Regions from separate parts of the Bacillus sp. NEB1478 genome, predicted to be linked through region 2. Evidence: riboswitches for the same ligand, from Rfam matches in the RefSeq annotation. Region 2 holds a riboswitch; each other region holds the start of a gene.
What was found. Region 2 has a riboswitch for cyclic di-AMP ahead of RGB74_RS04395 (sigma-54 interaction domain-containing protein). Riboswitches for the same ligand answer to the same signal wherever they lie in the genome.

Region 1: linked by a shared signal. The riboswitch ahead of RGB74_RS16800 (APC family permease) and the one ahead of RGB74_RS04395 (sigma-54 interaction domain-containing protein) in region 2 are both predicted to bind cyclic di-AMP.
Region 3: linked by a shared signal. The riboswitch ahead of RGB74_RS15895 (potassium channel family protein) and the one ahead of RGB74_RS04395 (sigma-54 interaction domain-containing protein) in region 2 are both predicted to bind cyclic di-AMP.
Region 4: linked by a shared signal. The riboswitch ahead of RGB74_RS05090 (dicarboxylate/amino acid:cation symporter) and the one ahead of RGB74_RS04395 (sigma-54 interaction domain-containing protein) in region 2 are both predicted to bind cyclic di-AMP.

What each region holds. Positions count from the first base shown of each region.
Region 1 covers NZ_CP134049.1:3,328,979-3,334,630, forward strand. Annotated here, with positions in the region: gene RGB74_RS16795 (LysR family transcriptional regulator) at 1-423, shown strand, start outside; gene RGB74_RS16800 (APC family permease) at 517-2,340, opposite strand; cyclic di-AMP (ydaO/yuaA leader) riboswitch at 2,493-2,634, opposite strand; partial or broken gene RGB74_RS16805 (stage V sporulation protein R) at 2,871-3,070, opposite strand; gene RGB74_RS16810 (spermidine/spermine N(1)-acetyltransferase) at 3,095-3,613, opposite strand; gene RGB74_RS16815 (MarR family winged helix-turn-helix transcriptional regulator) at 3,639-4,091, opposite strand; partial or broken gene RGB74_RS16820 (YitT family protein) at 4,200-4,422, shown strand; partial or broken gene RGB74_RS16825 (hypothetical protein) at 4,423-4,694, opposite strand; gene RGB74_RS16830 (CBO0543 family protein) at 4,926-5,408, shown strand; partial or broken gene RGB74_RS16835 (WGxxGxxG-CTERM domain-containing protein) at 5,495-5,569, opposite strand.
Region 2 covers NZ_CP134049.1:928,285-933,936, reverse strand. Annotated here, with positions in the region: gene RGB74_RS04400 (tartrate dehydrogenase) at 1-243, opposite strand, end outside; gene RGB74_RS04395 (sigma-54 interaction domain-containing protein) at 403-2,232, opposite strand; cyclic di-AMP (ydaO/yuaA leader) riboswitch at 2,650-2,790, opposite strand; gene sufB (Fe-S cluster assembly protein SufB) at 3,067-4,464, opposite strand; gene sufU (Fe-S cluster assembly sulfur transfer protein SufU) at 4,518-4,958, opposite strand; gene RGB74_RS04380 (cysteine desulfurase) at 4,948-5,652, opposite strand, start outside.
Region 3 covers NZ_CP134049.1:3,153,046-3,158,697, reverse strand. Annotated here, with positions in the region: gene cls (cardiolipin synthase) at 1-364, shown strand, start outside; gene RGB74_RS15900 (undecaprenyl-diphosphate phosphatase) at 472-1,254, shown strand; cyclic di-AMP (ydaO/yuaA leader) riboswitch at 1,332-1,488, shown strand; gene RGB74_RS15895 (potassium channel family protein) at 1,755-2,414, shown strand; gene RGB74_RS15890 (TrkH family potassium uptake protein) at 2,450-3,769, shown strand; gene RGB74_RS15885 (GerAB/ArcD/ProY family transporter) at 4,212-5,330, shown strand; gene RGB74_RS15880 (hypothetical protein) at 5,341-5,652, opposite strand, start outside.
Region 4 covers NZ_CP134049.1:1,064,274-1,069,925, reverse strand. Annotated here, with positions in the region: gene RGB74_RS05090 (dicarboxylate/amino acid:cation symporter) at 82-1,320, opposite strand; cyclic di-AMP (ydaO/yuaA leader) riboswitch at 1,488-1,648, opposite strand; gene RGB74_RS05085 (hypothetical protein) at 1,827-2,021, shown strand; gene RGB74_RS05080 (GDSL-type esterase/lipase family protein) at 2,188-2,925, opposite strand; gene RGB74_RS05075 (hypothetical protein) at 3,006-3,164, opposite strand; gene RGB74_RS05070 (TrkA C-terminal domain-containing protein) at 3,297-3,986, shown strand; gene RGB74_RS05065 (EAL domain-containing protein) at 4,289-5,652, opposite strand, start outside.

The DNA.
Region 1 (5,652 bases), 1.5 Mb from region 2:
AAAGCTGTATCAAACTTAATGACTATTCCTTTGCAACAAGATGAGATGTTCGCTGTATTACCAGAAAATCATATTTTAGCAGAAAAGAAAGAAGTAACCTTGAAAGAATTAATGAATGAGCCTTATATCCTTCTCGATGAAGGAGATCTTAGTGAACCTCTAACGATTTTTGAACAAAATAATTTCGAGCCAAATATACAATACCGTGTACATGACGATTATTCGATTATGTCTATGATTGAGCAAGGACTTGGTATTTCGATTCTGCCGAAACTTGTTTTAAATCGCTGTCCTTATCACATTGTGACGAAAAAGATCTCCCCTTCTTTTTCACGTACAATCAGTCTTGCTTACAAGGACAAAAGAGTTCTGCCCATATCAAGCAGATTTTTCATTGATTTCATCATTAGACATTATGATTGACCGCTAATTGAATCAAAAAACAAAAAAACATAAGTGGTGTAACCCTTAAGTTGCAACAATGAACAAACAAAAAACCAGCCAAATGGCTGGTTTTTACTTTTTAAATCGATATGGCACTGTGGCTACAATAACATCTCTTTTATATAATAAATAGGCTCTTATAAGTAAACTCGATTGGTTATGGAGTATATTATGCCAGCTTTTTTTCGTAATAAATTGAGGAATCAATACTGTAACACGATAGTTGTTTTCACTTGCTTTCTTCTCTACTGTGTCAATAAATTTAGTTAATGGATGAATAATACTTCGATATTGAGAATGCAGCGTTACGAGACGAACATTGGGTTGCCATTTTTCCCATTTTTCTTCAAAGATTTTCTCATTTTCTCTTTCAAACGCTACATAAACAGCTATAACCTGATCTGCAATGGAAGTCGCATAATTAATTGAATTCTCTACTACATGAGTTATGCCTGCAACAGGAACGATAACAACATTTCCCTCAATTGGTTTTGAACCTTCAATAAGTCTTATTCTCAATTGTTCTCCTACTAAATCATAATGCTTTTTAATCCTATGAAAGAGGAGGATAATGATTGGTAAAAATACTAGAACTGACCAAACTTGATCGAACTTAGTTAAAAAGAACATAATGGTAACGATGAAACTGATAAGTGCACCTGTTGCATTGATAATAAGTTTTGATACCCATCCCTTTGGCTTTTCCCTAACCCATTTAACGATCATCCCTGTTTGTGACAGAGTAAAAGGAATGAATACACCAACAGCATAAAGTGGGATAAGATGTTCTGTCTGTCCTTGAAACACGATAATCAAGATAATCGAAGCAATCCCCAAGGCGAGGATTCCATTGGAATACCCAAGCCTGTCACCTCTAATCGTAAACATTCGAGGAATAAACCCATCCTTAGCAAGGTTAACAGCAAGTAATGGAAAAGCAGAGTAGCCTGTGTTTGCTGCAAGGATTAATATCAACGCTGTTGTTCCTTGAATGAAGAAATACATAAAGCCTCTGCCAAATGTATCATTAGCAATTTGGGAAACAACCGTTTCCGTTTCACTTGGAGTAATTCCATAATAGTAAGCTAGATAGACGATTCCCGAAAATAATACTGCCAACAATGCCCCCATTGCCATTAATGTTTTTGAAGCATTATTAGGAGCTGGGTCTTTAAAGTTAGGAATCGCATTTGAGATTGCTTCAACCCCAGTTAAAGCCGAACTACCAGAAGCGAATGCCCTCAGAAGCAGAAACAAACTAAGACCTGCAACAGGCGTACCTATTGGTGTATGAAGTTCAGGTGAAACTTGTCCTGTAGCAATATTGTAAATACCAACACCAATTAAGATAAACAGAGCTAAAACAAATAAATAAACCGGATAAGCTAAAATGGAAGCAGACTCTGTTAAACCCCTTAAATTCAGAGTTGTAATAATTAAAACAAAAACAATCGCAATCAAAACATTATGTTCATGCAAGCTTGGAAATGCTGAAGTAATGGCATCTGTACCAGCTGAAACACTAACCGCCACAGTTAATATGTAGTCCACTAAAAGTGATCCCCCAGCTACCAATCCAGGATTCACACCCAGGTTTTCCCTCGAAACGACATAAGCTCCGCCTCCATGAGGATAAGCAAATATGATTTGTCGGTAAGACAAGATAAGAGCAGTTAGTAAAATCAGCACACCCACTGCGATGGGAATTGAATACCAGAATGCTGCTGCACTTACTGTAATAAGAACAATCAATATTTGTTCTGGCCCATAGGCCACAGAAGATAATGCGTCTGATGAGAGGATCGCTAATGCCTTGGTTTTATTAAGCTTCTGTTCCCCAAGTTCCGTTGACTTCAAGGGTCGACCGATTAAAAATCTCTTTAAAGAAGATAACATAGAAGTACACCACCATCATTTTAGTCATAATTAGATTACCCAATTTGTGTGATAAATCACTTTTCAAGCATTAAATTTTGCACATAAAAAAGCCCACAGGTCATTACGAAATAGACCTGCGGACATTAATTTTCTTGTCTCACAAGCTTCACCTTCCCACTCATAAACGCTTACGAGGTTAGCTGTCGGATTCGGGCCTTTGAGTAGCCCTACCTGCTTTAGGATTCACCCCTCGGATTTGAAAAAATCCATTAACGGTTCCCCCGCACCTTTAGGTTTCAGCGATTTAAGAAATACGAAACTGTTGATTATCATACTCCTGCTTTATCTTCTTGTAAAGATGTAATTAGAAAACAATAAACTTTTTTATCAAATTTACAAAATAAATCTCTATGCGTACTTCTCAAGAACAGCTCTTTTAAAAATAAGAAAAAAGAATCTAAAGCTTTGGCTATCCCTGTGAAAAACAGTAATAGAAAAAACACGCCAGCAGCGTGTTTTCTTTGATATTTTTAAACACTTGTTTAATTTTAGAGGTACTTCTGATGTACCCTCTTCCCATCAAACGTGAAAGGAACAGGTTTCTGTTCAATCTTTGTTTCCATGTGTACTGGAAGGCCCCAGAGATGATGACCTGCGGCAAAACTTTTTCCGGATACTTAATGAGTTACATATCTTCATAGCTATGATTGAGGTATAGCTCCCCATTTTTCATATAGTCACTGTCATTACAATTATCCGCCATTTTTAGAAGTCAAATTAGTGTTTTGGTCATTATAAAGTCCAATTGTTCTTCATCTCCCATATAAAAGGGGTGGGCACCAGTTTGAACAAACTCAAGTTTTTTGTAAAAAGCAATGGCATTTTCATTTTTTTCCCATACACCTAGCCAGATTTTCTTTTTATTACCTTCCATCGCAATTTCTATAGCTTTATTTAGCAGATATTTACCAAGCCCATGTTTTTGGAATTTATTCCTTATATAAATCCTCTCGAGTTCAAGTGTTTCATCACCCATTTCTTCAGACTGAGCATCATCGATATTGACCTTTAAATATCCAGCGACTTCATTATTAAAATAAACAAAAAAGAATTGAGAAGAAATATTGGATAATTCTTTTTCTAATTGTTTTAAGCTAAAGGCCTTTTCTAAATAGGCATTCATATTTTCGGGTGAATTCTGATGCTTAAATGTCTCATTAAATGTTTCATAACTAATTTCTTGAAGTTTGAGTGAATCTTCAAAGGTACACTTTTTAATATTAATAGTCATTTAAATATGTCGCTCCTTAATATAATCAATAATTTCTTTTGATTCCTTTTTTTACAACTTCCCAGTCTTTTTCTATATTTTTTCTTACTCTTTGAAGAAGATTAAAAATGGTTTCTACTTCTGTTTCAGAAAATCCCTCTAATGCAACGATATTGGAATATTCATGTTCTCTTTTTATAAAAGGAAAAACATTATTCCCTCTCTCTGTTGGAAAGAGTTTTTTAATTTTTTTGTTATGTTTATCCTCTTTCTTTTCAATAAAGCCATTAATTTCAAGTTTTTTTATAGCACGAGCTGCTGTTGTTCGATCTACTTTTATCATCTCAGCTAACTTTTCTTGAATGATTCCTGGATTTTCACATATTCTCACAAGGTACAAATACTGCCCTTTTGTAAGATCATATTCTTTAAATTCTATATTACTTATAGAATCTAATGCCCTTGCTATCATTCCAATTTCACGAAGAATTTCCTTCATAATAGCTCCTTAGTACATATTTTTGTTGCAAATATAATAAAACGTTATACATTAAACCTAACCTTAATTTGTTGCATTTGCAACAAAAACGGTAAAGAGGTGAGTAAAGTGAATTATGCGTTTTATGTCTTAGGAATTTTAATAATGACTCTTGGTATTTCTTTCACTATACTATCAGACCTTGGAACTTCACCTTTTGATGCACTTTTGGTAGGACTATCCATTAATGTGGGGCTAACTGTGGGAAGTTGGGAAATAATAATAGCTTTAATAATGGTAAGCATTATTAATTAAACAAAGACCAGAAGTTTTGGGGTTATTAACAGCATTCTTTTGGTGGTCCAACTACGCTTAAATCTCCGCCATTTCTGCTCGGAGATTGACCACTGAAGATTTTCCCTATCCATGTTGGATCTATACGGAAGTTAAATTGAACATTATGAAAGCCCATGTCAACACACTTCCTGCATTCTGGGTAAATTCCCATGATTGTAAACCCATGACCATTCAAGGGTTCCCGTCGGCATCGACTGGGAGTGAACCTTGTGCTCCCATAATAAAATGATGAGGATTAGCGTGTTTGACAGCTTCATCAAGCGTAGCGCATCAATTTTGGAGCTGAAAATGTTAAAAATTAATAAAGAATAGGGGTGGCTGATTCCGCCTCCATTACAAGTTAAAGCTAGCGAATTATTTTAAAAAATTATGTTGATTATTATAGGGGATCACCAAAAAGTGGTCCCTATCTTATTGAACAAACTTCCCCAAATTGTTCGTACAATCAATATTTTTGCCTTTATAGGTAAATATTAAGGTTTTATAAGGAGGAATTAGATGAAGAAGCAAATGGAAATCAATATTTTAAGAAGTCTTTTTGTTATAAGTTTGGTTTTATTTATAAACCTAATTAGAAAGCCCCCGATTAAGGATTGGCTCATCATTTTTTTATTAAAAAGTTATATTTCCTCATTTCTTGATACCTTACTTGTTAAGCTGGGGTATCTAAAATACCCAGTGAACCTTTTTAAAATCTTTGATATAAGTGTTCTGTTTAGTTATCTAATTTTTCCTGTAACCTGTATTTACTTTAATCAAATGACTCAAAACTCAAATATTATAGGTACTTTCGTAAAATCTTTATTGTTTAGTGCTCCTTCTACGATTGTTGAATATTTGATTGAAAGGAAAACAAATTTAATTAAGTATAAAAAATCTTGGACTCCTATCCATAGCTTTGCATCTATTACAGCAACTTTTTTATTTGTTCGTTTACTGATGATATTAATTAATAAAATTTCAATTAAGCAAAGGATTTAATGGAATATTTGACTTGAAAATCACAATATTAAAAAGCCAGCTGGCTGCTGGCTTTTTTTTACACAATCTTTTATTCCAAAGTTGGACTAGTCTTTTCGGTCATCCCTTCTTCTACCTAATAACCCAGCTAGACCTATTAAACCGAGCCATCCCCATTTGTTGCTGCAACATTTCTTGTCATGTTTGTATTATTATAATTGTCATTATTATTTGCTGAAGCATTATTACCACCGAACAAAAGTCC
Region 2 (5,652 bases):
AACAGTTGGTGCACCGATGGCACCAAGCAAAATCACATCGTAATCCCGCAGAATGTCCAGGCCACTATCCGGCATCATCTTTCCGTGTTTTAAATAGTAATCACAATTCCAATCAAACGTGTCAATGGAGAAATGAATGCCTCCGTGCAGTTCCTCAATTTTCTTTAATGTTTTTAACCCTTCTGCCATGACTTCAGGTCCAATTCCGTCTCCAGGTATGGCCGCTATTGAGAAATGTTGCAAGCTATCACCTCATTTTTTGTTTGTCAATTATTAATGCAAGTTTCATGCCGATTCAGTTAATTTTAAATTTTCTGAATTTTTTAGGTATGATAGGGCATAAAAAATCAGAAATTCCACTATATTCGTTTCATTTTGCATCATCTGTTTCAAAATAAAGCATCAAAGCTTGTATTCTTTGATTTTGCGCCAAAGGGTCGATCGGTCAATTCCAAGAGACTTTGCCGCCTCTCCTCTGCTGTTATATTGTTGAAGCGCACCTTGAATTAAATCTTTTTCATTCTCTTTAATGGTCGCAATGCTGGCAATTGTTTGAGTTCTCTTCTTTCTAAGTTTAGGATAATAAAACCAGGCATCTTTAGCCGTTATGGCTGAACCTTTTTGAAGCAAGACGATTCGTTCTAAAACATTTCGTAACTCACGAATATTTCCTGGCCAGTGATAGTCTTGTAAAACTAAATAAAAATCTTCATCGATCTTTTCGATTTGCTTTTGATGCTGTTCATTAAATTGCTTTATAAAATGACAGGTAAGCAAGGGAACATCCTCTAGTCTGTTTCTTAGTGCCGGCAATTCAAGTGAAAGTACATTTAAACGATAGTATAAATCTTTTCTAAACTGCTTCTTTTCAATTTCGTCTTCGATGTTTGTATTGGTTGCTGCAATAATCCGTACATTAACAGGAATGGTTCGTTGTCCTCCGACTCTCCGGATCGATCTTTCCTGAAGAACTCGTAATAAGTGAGACTGAATTTGCAAAGGCATTTCTCCGATTTCATCCAAAAACAAAGATCCTCCATGCGCCAATTCAAACAGTCCCTGCTTACCACCTTTTTTAGCTCCTGTAAAACTGCCTTCTTCATAACCAAACAATTCAGTCTCTAGTAAATTTTCAGGAAAAGCGGCACAATTAACCGCAACAAATGGACCAATTGCCCGGCTGCTCTGCAGATGGATTCCTTGTGCAAACAATTCTTTTCCTGTCCCAGATTCTCCTGTAATGAGTACCGTTGCATCTGTTTGCGCAAAGATCTTAGCCTGTTCTTTAGCTTCACGAATCTCTTTGACTTCCCCAATAATGTCCTCCAGTCTGTATTTTGCTTCTAATCCGTTTTCATGCAATTTTTTCCTTAGTTTCATTTCCATTCTTTGCAGGTCGGTAATTTCTTTAAAATTGGATACTGCTCCAACGACAGTGTTGTTAAGAATAACGGGGTAACGGTTTATAATGATTTGGCGATCAAGTATCTTGGCTACATCCCCTATTTCTTTCTTACCAGTTTGCAGCACTCTCAGCATATCGGAATGTGGGATATATTCTGTAATGTTCCGTCCGACCACATCCCCTTCTAGCCCTAGATACTTTTTCGCATTATTATTGGTTAGTGTTATTTTCCCTTGCTTGTCTACCGCTATTAAACCATCATGAGCAGAATCGGCAATGGCCTGTACCTGGTATTTTTCTTTAAACATCTCTTTCGTCACATCGGTTAAGTTCATTGCCTGACGTGTTGCGGAAACCATGGTATCCATTGAAGGATGAACATAAAGGACATTTTCATTTCGTTTAGAAACGGGGAGACTACTTTCCCAAGAAGGAACAAGAAATGTTGTGTTTTTATTGGCGTTACCGAGTTCAACAAATTCCTTGCTGCAAATATCAAAATGGTTCTGATACATCAGAAGATTTTCAGTGTTTAACCACTTTTTTTCTTCATCTGACACCAAAATTAAGAGATTATGTTCATAAAGATTTTGTTCATTAATCGTTTTTTCGAAATCACTTAAATGAATGGAGACAGGTACAATAGGGATAGAAAAGGATTGAACCTCGTTTACATAAGGTAAAGGAGTAATTAAAACAAAAGGGTTCATCATATGATCGATAATCGATTTTTTAGAATGGAAGCAGGTTGGTTGAATACCTTGTTCGATTAATAGTTGAGTGAAGATAGCTTCTAGTGTTTTATTTAATTTATACAAAGCGATCATTTTCTCTACACTCCTTTCTTTGTTTTATAATTTAACATACAAATGCAAAAAAAGAGGCTAGGTAAATATTCTTTTTATAAAGTCTGGGTCTTTGCTTGAAGATCACCATCTAAAAGATTATTTGATTATCGTTTATAAATCCATGCACTACTAGTTACAAAAGTTCAAATATACAATAAACCCATGGCTTTTAAATTGCCATGGGTCTTTTAGGATGTTTCATGGATGAACTTGCGTACGGAACAGATACTATGTGTGTTTTTTAAGTATTAATAGGTCCTTAAACCGCAGAAAATCAACCCTTTTAAAAAATATGTGTACATTAAAATATATCAAAGTTGATACTCTTGTGGGTAAAATGCGGAAAGTTTGGTGGGTAAATTAAAATTAAAAACTTTTTAGTCTTACAAGCTTTACCTTCCTTCTCATAAACACATATGAGATTAGCTGTCGGAATCTGGCCTTTGAGTAGCCCTACCTGCTTAAGGATTCACTCCTTGGAATTAAAAAATCCAATAAACCGTTCCCCTTACCTTTAGGTTTCAGCAATTTTAGAAACTTGAAACTGTTGAATTTCATACTCATGGGTTATGTTCATTGTAAAGATGTAATTACTCACTAACACAATAATTTAAAACTACGTTTGCATCAAATACTAACATAGATGTACTTTTAACAACAGAGTAGTTACTTATTCCAAAATCTTGCCCGTTTGTTGAATAAGAAGAATTTTATAACTTAAAATGCAAAGAAATAAATTTCGAGTTGGCACGACACTAATTTGCATATAAAAAAACCTTGGTATATTCCTTATATACCAAGGCTTTTCAGACTTTATCCGATTGAACCTTCCATCTCGAACTTGATCAGGCGGTTCATTTCTACTGCATATTCCATTGGAAGTTCTTTCGTAAATGGCTCGATAAAGCCCATTACGATCATTTCCGTTGCTTCTTGTTCAGAAACACCACGGCTCATGAGGTAGAACAATTGGTCTTCAGAAACTTTTGAAACCGTTGCTTCATGCTCAAGAGTAATGTTGTTGTTTAAGATTTCATTGTACGGAATTGTATCTGAAGTAGACTGGTTATCCATGATAAGCGTATCACACTTAACGTTAGATTTAGATCCATCAGATTTGCGCCCGAAATGAGCGATACCACGGTATGTTACTTTCCCGCCATGCTTCGAAATGGACTTCGAAACAATGGTAGAAGAACAATCTGGTGCTAGGTGCAATACTTTTGCTCCAGCATCTTGGTGCTGTCCTTTACCAGCGATCGCGATTGAAAGAATAGTACCTTTTGCTCCGCGGCCTTTCATAATAACAGCCGGATACTTCATTGTTAGACGAGATCCGATGTTGCCATCTACCCATTCCATCGTTGCGTTTTCTTCTGCTACCGCACGCTTTGTAACAAGGTTATAAATGTTGTTCGCCCAGTTTTGGATCGTTGTATAACGTGCATAAGCGTTTTTCTTTACGATGATCTCTACTACCGCACTATGAAGTGAGTTTGTAGAATAAACCGGAGCTGTACATCCTTCTACATAGTGTACAGAGCTGTCTTCATCCGCAATAATAAGCGTACGCTCGAACTGACCCATATTTTCAGAGTTGATTCGGAAATAAGCTTGAAGCGGTGTATCACACTTAACACCTTTTGGAACATAAATGAATGATCCACCAGACCAAACTGCAGAGTTAAGTGCAGCGAACTTGTTATCTGAAGGCGGAATAATCGTTCCAAAGTACTCTCTGAAAATTTCTTCATGTTCTTTTAATGCAGTATCTGTATCCGTGAAAAGAATCCCTAGATCTGATAGGTCTTCCTTCATGTTGTGGTATACAACCTCTGATTCATACTGTGCAGATACACCTGCCAGGTATTTTTGTTCCGCTTCTGGAATACCAAGCTTATCAAAAGTTGCTTTAATTTCAGCTGGCACTTCATCCCAAGACTTCTCGGATTTTTCAGATGGCTTTACGTAATACGTAATATCATCAAAGTTTAAATCCTTCATGTCCCCGCCCCATTGAGGCATTGGCATTTTGTAGAACATCTCTAATGACTTCAAACGGAAATCCAGCATCCATTGTGGTTCTTTTTTCATACGGGAAATTTCTTCAACGATTTCTTTTGTTAAACCGCGTTTGGATCTGAAAATGGAAACGTCCTTATCTCTAAACCCATATTTATATTCGCCGATATCCGGCATTTTCTTAGCCATTGCAGAATCCCTCCTTACAGGATTGGCACTCTAATATCTTATATATAGGCAACCTATTCTTCTTCTTTCTTTCCTACTCCCTGCTCCATTGCTTTCCACGCTAATGTGGCGCATTTTATACGGGCAGGAAATTTAGAAACACCTTGAAGAGCCTCTATGTCACCTAAATCGATTGATTCATCATCATATTCGTTACCTAACATCATATCATAAAAAATATTTGCTAGCTTAACTGCTTCTTCTACACTTAAGCCTTTTACAGCTTGTGTCATCATTGAAGCTGATGCAAGACTAATGGAGCAGCCTTCTCCGTCAAACTTTGCTGACTCGATTTTACCATCCTCTACTTTTAAAGTGAGCTGGATTCGGTCGCCGCATGTCGGATTGTTCATGTTGATTGTCAAGGCTCCATCTTCCAAAACCCCTTTGTTGCGAGGATTTTTGTAATGGTCCATTATAACTTGACGGTAAAGCTGATCTAAATTAGAAGACATGACCGAAATACTCCTTTGCAGTTGTTAATCCCTTCAGAAAAGCATCGACATCGTCTTTTGTATTATACAGGTAAAAGCTTGCACGAGCAGTAGCTGTTACATCCAGCCACTTCATAAGCGGCTGTGCACAATGGTGCCCTGCACGAACTGCGATTCCCTCAGAATCAAGTACTGTAGCCACATCATGCGGATGAACATCATCCAGATTGAATGTGACAAGACCCGTACGTTCTTTCGGTCCAAAAATCGTTACACCTTCAAGTTCTGATAAACGTTCTAATGCATAATCAGCAAGTTCGTGTTCAAGTTTCTTAATATTATCAAGTCCAATTTCTTCAAGGAAATCGATTGCTGCACCGAGTCCGATTGCACCTGCGATGATAGGAGTTCCGCCTTCAAACTTCCAAGGCAGCTCCTTCCATGTAGATTCTTGCAATCCGACAAAGTCAATCATTTCACCGCCGAATTCAACGGGCTCCATTTTATTAAGAAGTGCTTTTTTACCATAAAGTACACCGATACCTGTCGGACCACACATTTTATGCGCAGAGAAAGCGAAGAAATCACAATCAAGATCCTGAACATCTACTTTCATATGCGGAGTACTTTGAGCTCCATCCACAACCATTATTGCGCCATTCTTGTGAGCGATCGCAGCAATTTCTTTGATCGGGTTGATCGTTCCTAAGACGTT
Region 3 (5,652 bases), 1.7 Mb from region 2:
GATGGTTCCAGAAATCAACGATGGGTTTTTAACGCAATATGCGACACGTTCTTACTTTCCAGAACTGCTTCGTGCAGGGATCGAGATTTATTCGTATCAAAAAGGGTTTCTGCATCAAAAAGTCATTATAGTTGATGGAGATACAGCTTCGATCGGAACGGCAAATATGGACATGAGAAGTTTTCATTTGAATTTTGAGGTCAATGTTTTCTTATTAAACACAAAGTCCGTTAATGATTTAGTGGAACAATATGAAAGTGACATGGAAGATTCAAAAAAATTGCGCCCAGTTGAATTTTACAAGCGAGGTCTTTATGAACGAACAAAAGAATCATTTGCCCGTCTCTTTTCAGGCGTACTTTAAATAGATGTAGTGATGAGATTCGCGGTTTATCAAAAAACTAAGGTATAGAAGAGTCCCTTTGAGAATAAGGTTGTACGAAACAATCAATTCTTGAGGGGGCTTTTTTTATGGATTGGTTAGAGGCTGTTATTTTAGGAATCGTTCAAGGATTGACTGAGTTCCTGCCTGTTAGTTCTACAGGTCACCTTTTACTAGGTCGCAAGCTGTTTGACTTAGACGAAGCGGGATTGTTTCTGGACAGCATGCTGCATATCGGAACGCTTCTTGCTGTTATGACAGTCTATGGAAAGGAAATTTTACAGGTTTTAAAAAAACCCTTTGGACGTACGGGTATCCTGCTCATAGCAGGAACGATTCCAACTGCTGCAATCGGACTGCTATTTAAAGATTTTTTTGAGGAGATTTCTAAGACAGGCATAACAGTCGGGTGGGAGTTCTTAGCTACAGGCTTGCTTCTTTGGTGGGCTGATTCGTTTAAAAGAAATGGCTACAAACGAGTAGAGGAAATTACAATAAGAGATGCCGTTATAATCGGTACGTTTCAAGGAGCAGCTATACTTCCTGCTGTGTCGAGGTCCGGGTTAACGATCGCGGCAGCGCTGTTTTGTAAAATTGATAAAAAAGCAGCAGCTTACTTTTCCTTTTTATTATCGATCCCATCGATAGCAGGCGGGGTCGTTCTTCAATCAAAAGACCTTTTCACGGGTTCAGCTCCAGTTGTTTCTTTTGAGGTACTGGCATTAGGTACTGTAGCATCTGCGCTATTTGGTTACATTGCGGTGAAATGGATGATTAAACTGCTGCAAACAGGAACATTAAAAGGCTTTGCAATCTATGTCTGGCTAGTTGGAATCGTCGTTCTTACTCTTCAATTTTCAGGGAAAATGTAAAGTATTTGTGAACCTATAAAAATGGATTGACAATTAATATATGGAGGATTACAGTATATGTAATTCAAAATTTAGCAGGCTTTAGATCGCTGAATTTACAGTTAATTCTTAATAAAGAAGAGCATTGTAAAGCGGGGGAACCAATTTTTTGGGGTGAATTTTGCACAACGCAAAAAGGGATACTCCAATCCCTAATCCGACAGCTAACCCCGTAAGCGTCATGTCACTGGAGAGGTCTAAAATGGTGAGTAACCAGACCCGCTTTTTTGTGTGGTCTTTTTTTTGTTTTTTCACTTCCATAAAGATAACTGGCTACTTGGATGAATTACGACGTAGTGACAAGTTTAAGTTTAAAGTATGAGTGCAACTAAAGCTGGCGGAAACAGTCTAGCATTTTAGCTAAGTTTTCTTTATAAATTCTTTGTGACCCTCTTAACCAGCTAGGCTAGGGAACAACAAAGCAAAACTTCGAAATGAGTTTAAGGGGAGAATAATCAATTATGAAAAAAAAGCAGTTTGCAGTAATAGGATTGGGTCGCTTCGGCGGTAGTATTACGAGAGAGTTTGCTGAAATGGGATATGATGTCCTTGCAATTGATAAGGATATGGAAAAAGTAAACGAATTCGCTACAATTGCAACACAAGCAGTACAAGCTAATTCTACAGATGAGAAGGTCATGCAGTCTTTAGGAATTCGCAACTTTAATCACGTAATCGTTTCAATTGGTGAAGATATACAGTCAAGTATTTTGACAACATTGCTTTTAAAAGAAGCTGGAGTAAATAAAGTATGGGTTAAAGCTCAAAATGACTACCATCATAAAGTACTGGAAAAACTAGGAGCAGACCGTATTATCCATCCGGAACGAGATATGGCACTAAGAGTCGCACAGCTTATCTCATCGGAAAAAATTATTGATTTTATCGAGTTATCACAAGAACATAGTATTGTTGAGATAGGTGTAACAGATAAATTAGTAAATAAAACATTAACTGATTTAGATGTTCGTGCCCGTTTCGGATGTAATATTGTAGCGATTAAACGCGGTGATGATATTCTTGTTTCACCTATTGCGGATGTAGAACTCAATTATGGAGATGTTCTTGTAGTCATTGGGCGCAATGAGGATTTAAACCGCTTTGAGGATGAGGGAGTGTAAATTTGGCACTGTTTGTTAATAAATCAAGACAATTTATGTACCACCCATTTTCTTTAAAGCCGCCGCAGATTTTAGCTTTGCTTTTTTTGTTTTTAATCATTGTTGGAGCTGTTTTGTTAAAACTGCCAATTGCTCACGAGAAGACTTTGTCATGGGTGGATGCTTTTTTTATTGCAACGTCTGCATCTACCGTTACAGGTCTAGTGACCGTTGATCCAGGAACGACATTTACTTTATTCGGTGAGATCGTCATTCTTTTCTTAATCCAAGTCGGCGGTCTAGGCGTTATGTCATTTGCTTCACTTATCGTAATTATGCTTGGAAAAAAAATATCGATTAAGCAAAGAATGCTAATGCAAGAAGCACTTAATCAGCCCTCTTTAGGCGGGGTTATTAGGCTTGTAAGAAATTTATTTCTCTTTTCGATTAGTATTCAAATCATAGCAATTACTATTCTTTCTATACGATGGGTACCGGATATGGGCTTTTCAAAAGGTGTATATTATAGCGTTTTCCACGTGATTTCAGCGTATAATAATGCCGGATTTGCGCTATGGTCAGATGGATTGATGAGATATGTAGGTGATCCAACGGTTAACCTTGTTATTACATGGCTTATCATTACTGGTGGAATTGGATTTACTGTATTGATTGACTTATGGGTGAGTAAAACGTGGAAAGAGTTAACACTTCATACAAAAGTGATGATTATCTCTACATTTGCAATAAACATTTTAGCTATTTTACTCGTTTATTTATTCGAGTTTAATAACCCGAAAACATTAGGTGTACTTTCAGGAGCGGAAAAACTGTGGGCCGCTTATTTTCAAGGAATCTCTCCAAGAACTGCTGGCTTCAACTCCATTGATATGACAGCGATTCAGCCAGATACAGCTCTCTTGATGACCTTGCTAATGTTTGTAGGAGCAGGTAGTGCTTCAACAGGCGGAGGTATTAAGTTAACAACGTTTGTCGTGATTCTTTTTACTGTTTTGACTTTTATTAAAGGAAAAGATGAAACGGTAATTTTAAAACGTACAATACGTAATGCGGTTATTTTCCGGGCGCTAGCCATTACGATGATCTCTTTAATGGTAGTATTTATAGCACTTTTCATCTTAACGTATGCTCAAAAAGGAGACTCCTTTATGGTAATTCTTTTTGAGGTTGTCTCTGCATTTGGTACAGTCGGGCTAAGTATGGGATTGAGCCCGCACCTAATGCTGGTCAGCAAAATAGTGATTATGGCAGTAATGATCTTTGGAAAACTTGGACCATTAACGCTGCTGTTCAGTTTAGCAGCACCAAAAAGAGAAAATATCCGCTATCCTGACGGTGAAGTATTAACAGGATGATGAGATTGAGAAAAGCCTAACTCAAATGAACATTTTGGGTTAGGTTTTTTTTATATTTTTAATGTTAGCAAGATTCCGGTCAAAAAAGGTGAAAAACCGACCATAAATAAGACCAATTCGGAAGAAGATGGACCATTCCATCTTCAAAACCTAATAAACAAGAACTTTTTCAGCCTCACTAAAGCTTTAAACACCATATATCCACGGTAAATCTTATTTATTCCACGGTAATTCAAATAATTCCACGTTAAACGGCCATATTTCCACGTTAATTTCGGGATAACCACGAACCGACATCATTCGACACCAGTCTCGCATATTATACGTCGATCACCATTTTGATTTGAGGCAGTTACAAAAATCTAGTTATTATTGGGTTAATTATGAAAAGGGTGGGAAAGCTATAACAAGATAAAATGGCCGGACGAAAGGATAAGAAGTGATGCAGAAAATTAAAGAAGTTTTCCTTGTTTCTCCCTTTCTTGTGTTTTTCCTCATACACTCTGAACAAGTCGGTGTCGGTGTTTTAGGTTATCAAAGAATCATAGCGAAATATGCTGGATATGATTCCTGGATATCTGTCATAATTGCTGCTGTTTTTGTTCACATTCTGATATGGATGATTTATTATGTGCTCGACAATGGCGGCGGAGATATTGTCACAATTCACAAAACGCTGTTTGGAGGTTTTATAGGCAATATATTCAATCTCGCTATTGTTTTGTATTTTCTTTTATGGTCGATTACGGTTCTGCGAACGTACATAGAAGTTATTCAAGTATGGATGTTTCCAACGCTGAATACTTGGAAGCTTGCTGTTGTATTTTTGATTTTAACGTATTATGTCGTATCCGCGGGTTTTCGAACGGTAGCAGGGGTATGCTTTCTTGGTGTTGTTATCCCGCTCGCACTTATCGGTCTATTGGTTTATCCGCTGCACTTCACCCATTTTTCTAACCTATTGCCAGTTTTCGATGAGAGTATTAAGGATTATTTAACTGCCACTAAAAATATGATGCTAAGCTATCTTGGATTTGAAACGATTCTGGTTTTTTATCCATTTATTAAAAATGCGAAAAAATCACAAAAGTTTGCTCATCATGCAAACATTTTTACCTTTATGATGTATCTTCTCGTTACGTTGTTTTCATTTGCCTTCTTTAGTCAGGAACAATTGGCAAGGAATATTTGGGCAACTCTTTCAATGGTGAAAATTGTACAAGTTTCATTCGTAGAACGATTTGATTATATTTTCGTATCAGTCTGGTGTTTAGTAATTTTGCCAAATATCACGCTGGCGATCTGGTGTTCAAGCCGTATTGCAAAATTAATGCTTAATGTTCGGCAGCATTATACACTCATTGTTGTTCTGGCTATCGCTCTGTTTGCGTGTATTCTTTTAGATAGCCGTTTCAAAATCAACATGCTAAATAATTACACAAATAAAGTGGGATTTTATTTGGCGGTCAGCTACATACCATTTCTCTTTGCAGTGACATTTATCCGGAAGATGATAAAGAAAAAAGGAGCTAACAGTGAACAAAGCTCCTCTTCTTCTTAAAGTTTGTTAATTATGCCTGCAGTAATTGAGTTAGGCGGTCTTTATGCTTTTCACGCTGCTGCTGATCAGATGTGTTATGCCACTCTTGAAGTGTCTCGTTAATCAACTGTTTCACCATGTTCTTCGTCCATACTACATAAGCTCCATAAGTATCTCCCTTAAAAAAGTGTGTGAGCATGTTATTTTCAGGACCGAAAAAGAATCCGAGCTGGTCATGAATCAATGTCGCTTCATTTAGGTTAAATGGCATGATCGTATCAGAAAGTGAAAATTGGTACGAATTATTTTCATCTTTTATAAAAGCAATTCCGTAAAGTTGTTC
Region 4 (5,652 bases), 140 kb from region 2:
GTTCTTAGTTTCTATTAAATTCGCCATTAATGTCATTACAAAAAGAAAAAGCTGCAGGGAATTTCACCCCGCAGCTTTCTTTTAAGCACTGACTTCAGAAGTTTTAGTTGAGACTGCATGTTTATCTTCGCCTTTATCAACGATGACTGCACAGGCTGCGTCTCCAGTAATATTAACTGCAGTTCTTAACATATCCAGCAAACGATCAACTCCAAGGATTAAGGCTATACCTTCTACAGGTAGACCAACAGAGTTAAGAACCATTGCAAGCATGATCAATCCTACACCAGGAACTCCAGCTGTACCAATACTTGCTAAAACAGCAGTCAGGATTACAGTAAGCAATGAACTGATACTCAAATCTACATTATAAACCTGGGCGATAAAAATCGTCGCAACCCCTTGCATGATGGCAGTTCCATCCATATTAATCGTTGCACCAAGAGGCTGAACAAATCCACTAACCGACTTACGTACGCCTAAATTTTCTTGAGCTGTTTTCATAGAAATCGGAAGTGTTGCGTTTGAACTCGAAGTACTGAATGCCACAGACATGGCAGGCGCAAATCCTTTAAAGAACCAAAGAGGATTTTTCTTAGCAAATAGGACAATCGAACCGCCATACGTGATAACAGAATGAAGAGCAAGTGCCGCAATTACGATAATCATATAAAGTCCCATTGCTTTTATAGCATTCATACCCTGGCTTCCGATAGCAGAAGCAATTAGCGCAAATGCGCCATATGGAGCAAATTTCATGACTACATTAACAAGGTACATCATAATCTCATTACCTTGTTCAATTAAGCTCATAACTCCTTTTGTCTTACTGCCTAGCATTGTTAATGCAAATCCTACAAAAACTGAAAACGCAATAATTTGGAGCATATTCCCTTCAGCCATCGCTTGAATAGGATTAGTAGGGATAATTCCTAATAAAGTATCTGTTACGGCAGGAGCTTTTTCAGCTGTGAATTTTGCTCCTTCTGTTTTGAAGTCACCAGCACCTGGTTTAAAAATAAGTGCTAACGCCATTGCGATGATAATAGCGATCGTTGTAGTAGCAAGGAAGTATCCAACTGTTTTCGCCCCAATACGTCCTAGCTTTTTAGGGTCACCAAGCCCGGCTGTTCCAAGAACGATTGAAAAAAACACAATAGGTACTACAAGCATTTTAATTAAGTTTAAGAATAATGTTCCAACCGGTTTTAATAAAAATTTATCCAATGTTGAGAATACATCGGGTGCTGCAATATTTAAAATTAGACCTGCAATAACCCCCAATGCCAGAGCAATCAAAATCTTCGTTGACAATTTCATGGACTCATCCCCTTTTTCGAATTTTTCTAACTATTATCCCTATAGTCATAGTACGGAGGATGCTCTTATACATGCTATAATCATGCCGGCAAATAAAAAACCACGAAAAAAAGAGACAAATTTTCCGTGGGAATATACCGCAATACACAGACTTAGCCCATGTATAAAGTCTCTCTCCAAAAACGCTTACGAGGTTAGCTGTCGGATTAGGAAATTGAGAGTTATCCCTTTTGTATATAACAAATTCATCCCAAGGCTAGATGCCAAAGTTGGTTCCCCCGTTTCTTCATGTTCAGAATAGAACAGAAGAATTCAGCGAATCATATTATTATGCTTTAATTCTATCAACATATATAAAAATTTGTCAAGATTTGTCGAATGCATAATTATGCCATTTTATACAATTAAGCCATTATGAATGTTTTTCCAAATTCTTTCTCTTACCCCATAAGCATGTAGAAAACAGCGAAATATGTAAAAGGTTTTATTTTCAGGGAGGTATAAATATGAAAATTGTATTTTATGAAAAAGGTGATTTAAGCATTATCGTTGGAGCTTCAAAATTAAAAGGTGAACTTACAATAGAACAAATAAAGAATGAAAGTGAAAAAAAAGCAAAAGAACTTGGGGAATTATTAGGCCGAGAAATTGGGTTCTTAATTGATATGAACGGTAAATTGGACGCTACATTTAAAAAATAACTCTGTTAACTAGTATTGTTAATTTTCCATAGGAAGTGACGCAACCTTCATTCCAAACAACAAAGCCGTTTAAAAGAGCTAATAAATAAAAAAAGCTGACTCACAAGACGTATATACAATGGTCTTAATAGAGTCAGCTATTTTTTTGGATAAGGTTTAGGTGAAATTACGGTTTCCATTGTTTATAAACCCAGTTCCCCATCCTTAAATAACCTCTTCTATTGGGATGGAGCGTGTCTGAAAAATACATTTCTTTCTCAATATTTTCATACAGCTCATAAGTTGATACGTATTTTGTTAATGTGCTTTCTTTGCTAACACTCAGTATTGTATCGTTCCATCCCCGGATGACATTAGGAGCATCTGGATCGTACTCTTCTCCAAAATATGGATTGTATAGACCCAGCACATAAATTTGAGCAAAAGAATTATTTTTTCTTACTGTCTTTAATGTTGTAGTGAGATTTTTTCTTAATTTTTCTTGACCAAGCAAAATCGGTTCTTTCGGAAGCTGTCTAAAATTCCAGCCTGCTGCACGCCTGAAATCATTTGTCCCAATAAATACAAAAACATAATCCGCTTGTTTTAATGCCTTAATAACAACACCGTTATTTAATTGATGCAGCAGCTGATCAGATCGCTGACCGCTTATACCAAAGTTATTTAAAATAACATTTCTTCCTGTTTGTTTTCGGATATTATTTCGAACCACTCCAATGTAACCTAACCTGGTTGGATCACCAACTCCATACGTTAACGAATCTCCTAGTGCGACAATTTTTATCGGCTGATTTCTTTCTTGTCCGCTTGTTTCATCAGTTTGTCCAAACACTTGGAAAACAATAAAGAGTATTACAGAGAGAGCTGCTCCGCCTAATAACCATTTTTTTGAAACCTTCCGCACGTTATGCCCTCAATTCTAGTTAATTGTTTTGTTTTATTACTTTTTACCATAACGAGGGAAAATATCAAGTGCTGAATGTGTTATTTCATATGATAATCCTCTGGTTCAAGATCAAAGTCTGACCATAAATTTTCTTTATCATAGTGATGTGTATCTTTTCTCGTTAAAGAATGTATGAGTAAAGCAACTCCTCCACATAATAGTCCTGCCGGTAACAAGGTAATTAAAAAACCAGTCAAATTAATCCCCTCCTATACCGAACTATATGAGAGAGGAAACATCTTTATGAAACGAGTTCAAACTTGTTTCATTGTTAATTCTTTAAGTCTAAGGGTATAAATGCAATAGCAGAAATTTATGGAGGTGTATAAATGGGGCTTTTATTTACTTTGCTCTATTTTGCAATCATTGCAATTGTTATTGAAATTAACGTTCTTTTATTTACTCTTACTGGTCTAAAAAAAGAGGTCGCCCGTTTCCAGGTTATATCTATGTTTACTGCTACTGGTTTTACTACAGGTGAGTCCGAGCTAATACTAGGACATCCGATCCGAAGACGCCTTAGTACTTTTCTTATTTTATTTGGTGTCTTCTCGTTAGCTGTCGTGATCTCCTCTATCAGTAATATATTATCTAACGAATTCCGCTCTATTGAACTAGGAATTATATTTTTAGTCTTAGTTGGTATTTATATTATCTTAACCATACCGGGTTTAAGGAAAAAGCTCCAAAAAAAGTTTAAAAAGCGTTTACATAAAAATTACAGTTTACGTGATCTGCCTATCCGTGAGGTCTTGTTTATGGAAGAAAATGATATCGTTTTGGAACTCCCTATCCATGATAATTCTTCTATAATCGGAAAAACATTAGGTGATGTAACCAAACAAGATGATGATTTAATTGCGTTATTTATTAAACGAGGGGATATCACAATCCGAAAAGACGCTTCTTCTACTTCAATCCAGGAAGGCGACATCGTTTTCTTATACGGCAGTGAAAAGGAGATTTCAAATCGGTTTAAGGATGAAATGGATGAACTAAATAATAACAATAAAGATTAAAGTATTATAACTAAAGAGGCAGACCTTATGCCTCTTTTTTAGTTTTAAACTGTGGTCTGCGTTTGTCGTATTTTTTCAATTCGGGAGTATTTAAGAAAAACTCGTTGAATTATCGGTAATTCTTGTTGGATTATTGGCAAAATCCGTTGGATTAAGTACAAAACCCGTTGGATTAATGTTAAAACTCGTTGGATTAGGTTATTTCTAAGTGAAAACTTAGTAAAAAAAACAAAAAGATCCAAAAAGTCTGCCAATCAGCGTCATTTTGGATCAACTCATTCGTTACAATCCTTCTCATCAATCTACTTTTTATCAAAAGTGTTCCTATTTTTTGAGATTAACACTTCAATTTTTGAAGCTTCCATCGGCCGGCATTTATAAAATCCTTGAATTTCATTACATAGCTGCTCTTTTAAATAAAGATATTGTTGTTCTGTTTCTACACCTTCAGCTACTACATTCATTTTCAATGAGTGAGCTAATGTGATTATCGCTGTTGCAATTGCAGAATCATCTGTTTCGGTTCCTATTCCCCTTACAAAAGACTGATCAATTTTTAATGTATCGATCCGAAACTTCTTTAGATACCCTAATGAAGAATAGCCCGTACCAAAGTCATCCAAGGCAAATTGCACACCCATTTCCTTCAATTGATCGATTGTAAAAAAGATTGTTTCCTCATATTTCATTAATGTACTTTCAGTTATTTCAAGTTCTAATAACTGTGGAGGGATACCTGTTTTTTGTATAACAGATTGTATGAATGCGACTAAATCTCTTTGTAAAAATTGACGTGCAGACAAGTTTACCGCCATTTTCACATTCGAAAATCCTTTTTCCATCCACTCTTTTGTTTGCTTGCAAGCTGTTTCGATAACCCATGCACCTATTTTAGTGATTAACCCTGTTTCTTCAGCTAGCGGAATAAATTCACCTGGAGAGATCATCCCCCAGCGCGGATGATTCCAGCGAATAAGTGCTTCTACTGCTAATATTTTGTCATTTTCAATGGAATAGCGAGGCTGGTAATGCAAAACCAGCTCATGATTTTCTATAGCATTATGCAGTTCATTTTCCATCAATAACCGTTCATAACTGTTATTGTTGAATCCACTTTGATAGTATTGGTATGTATTTTTCCCGTTTTCTTTTGCTCTGTACATGGCAAGGTCTGCATTTCTTAATAATACATTTGGATCATAACTGTCACACGGATAAACTGAAATGCCAATACTCGCTGTGATCCGAATCATTTCTTCCATAATATATATAGGTTCAGAAAAAAGATTTAATAGCTGATGCATGTTTTGGTTCATTTTTGAAAGATTTATATCCTCAAGAATAATGGTAAATTCATCACCGCTCATTCGATAAATTCTTCCAGAACCTTTTGTGAATTTCTTCAGCCTTAAAGAAACCTCTTTTAAGACAAGATCACCAAATGTATGGCCAAGAGAATCGTTAATAAATTTAAAACGGTCTATATCTAAGAACAATACGCCTACTTGCTGATTATTTTCCTCTGCCTTACTCAGGAAACTCTCAAACTCTTCTGAGAAGGACCTCCTATTTGGCAGTCCTGTCAGCTGGTCATAATACGCCATTTTTTTAATTACTTCTTCATGTTTGTTTCTTTTTGTAATATCCCTTGCTACAACCACTATAT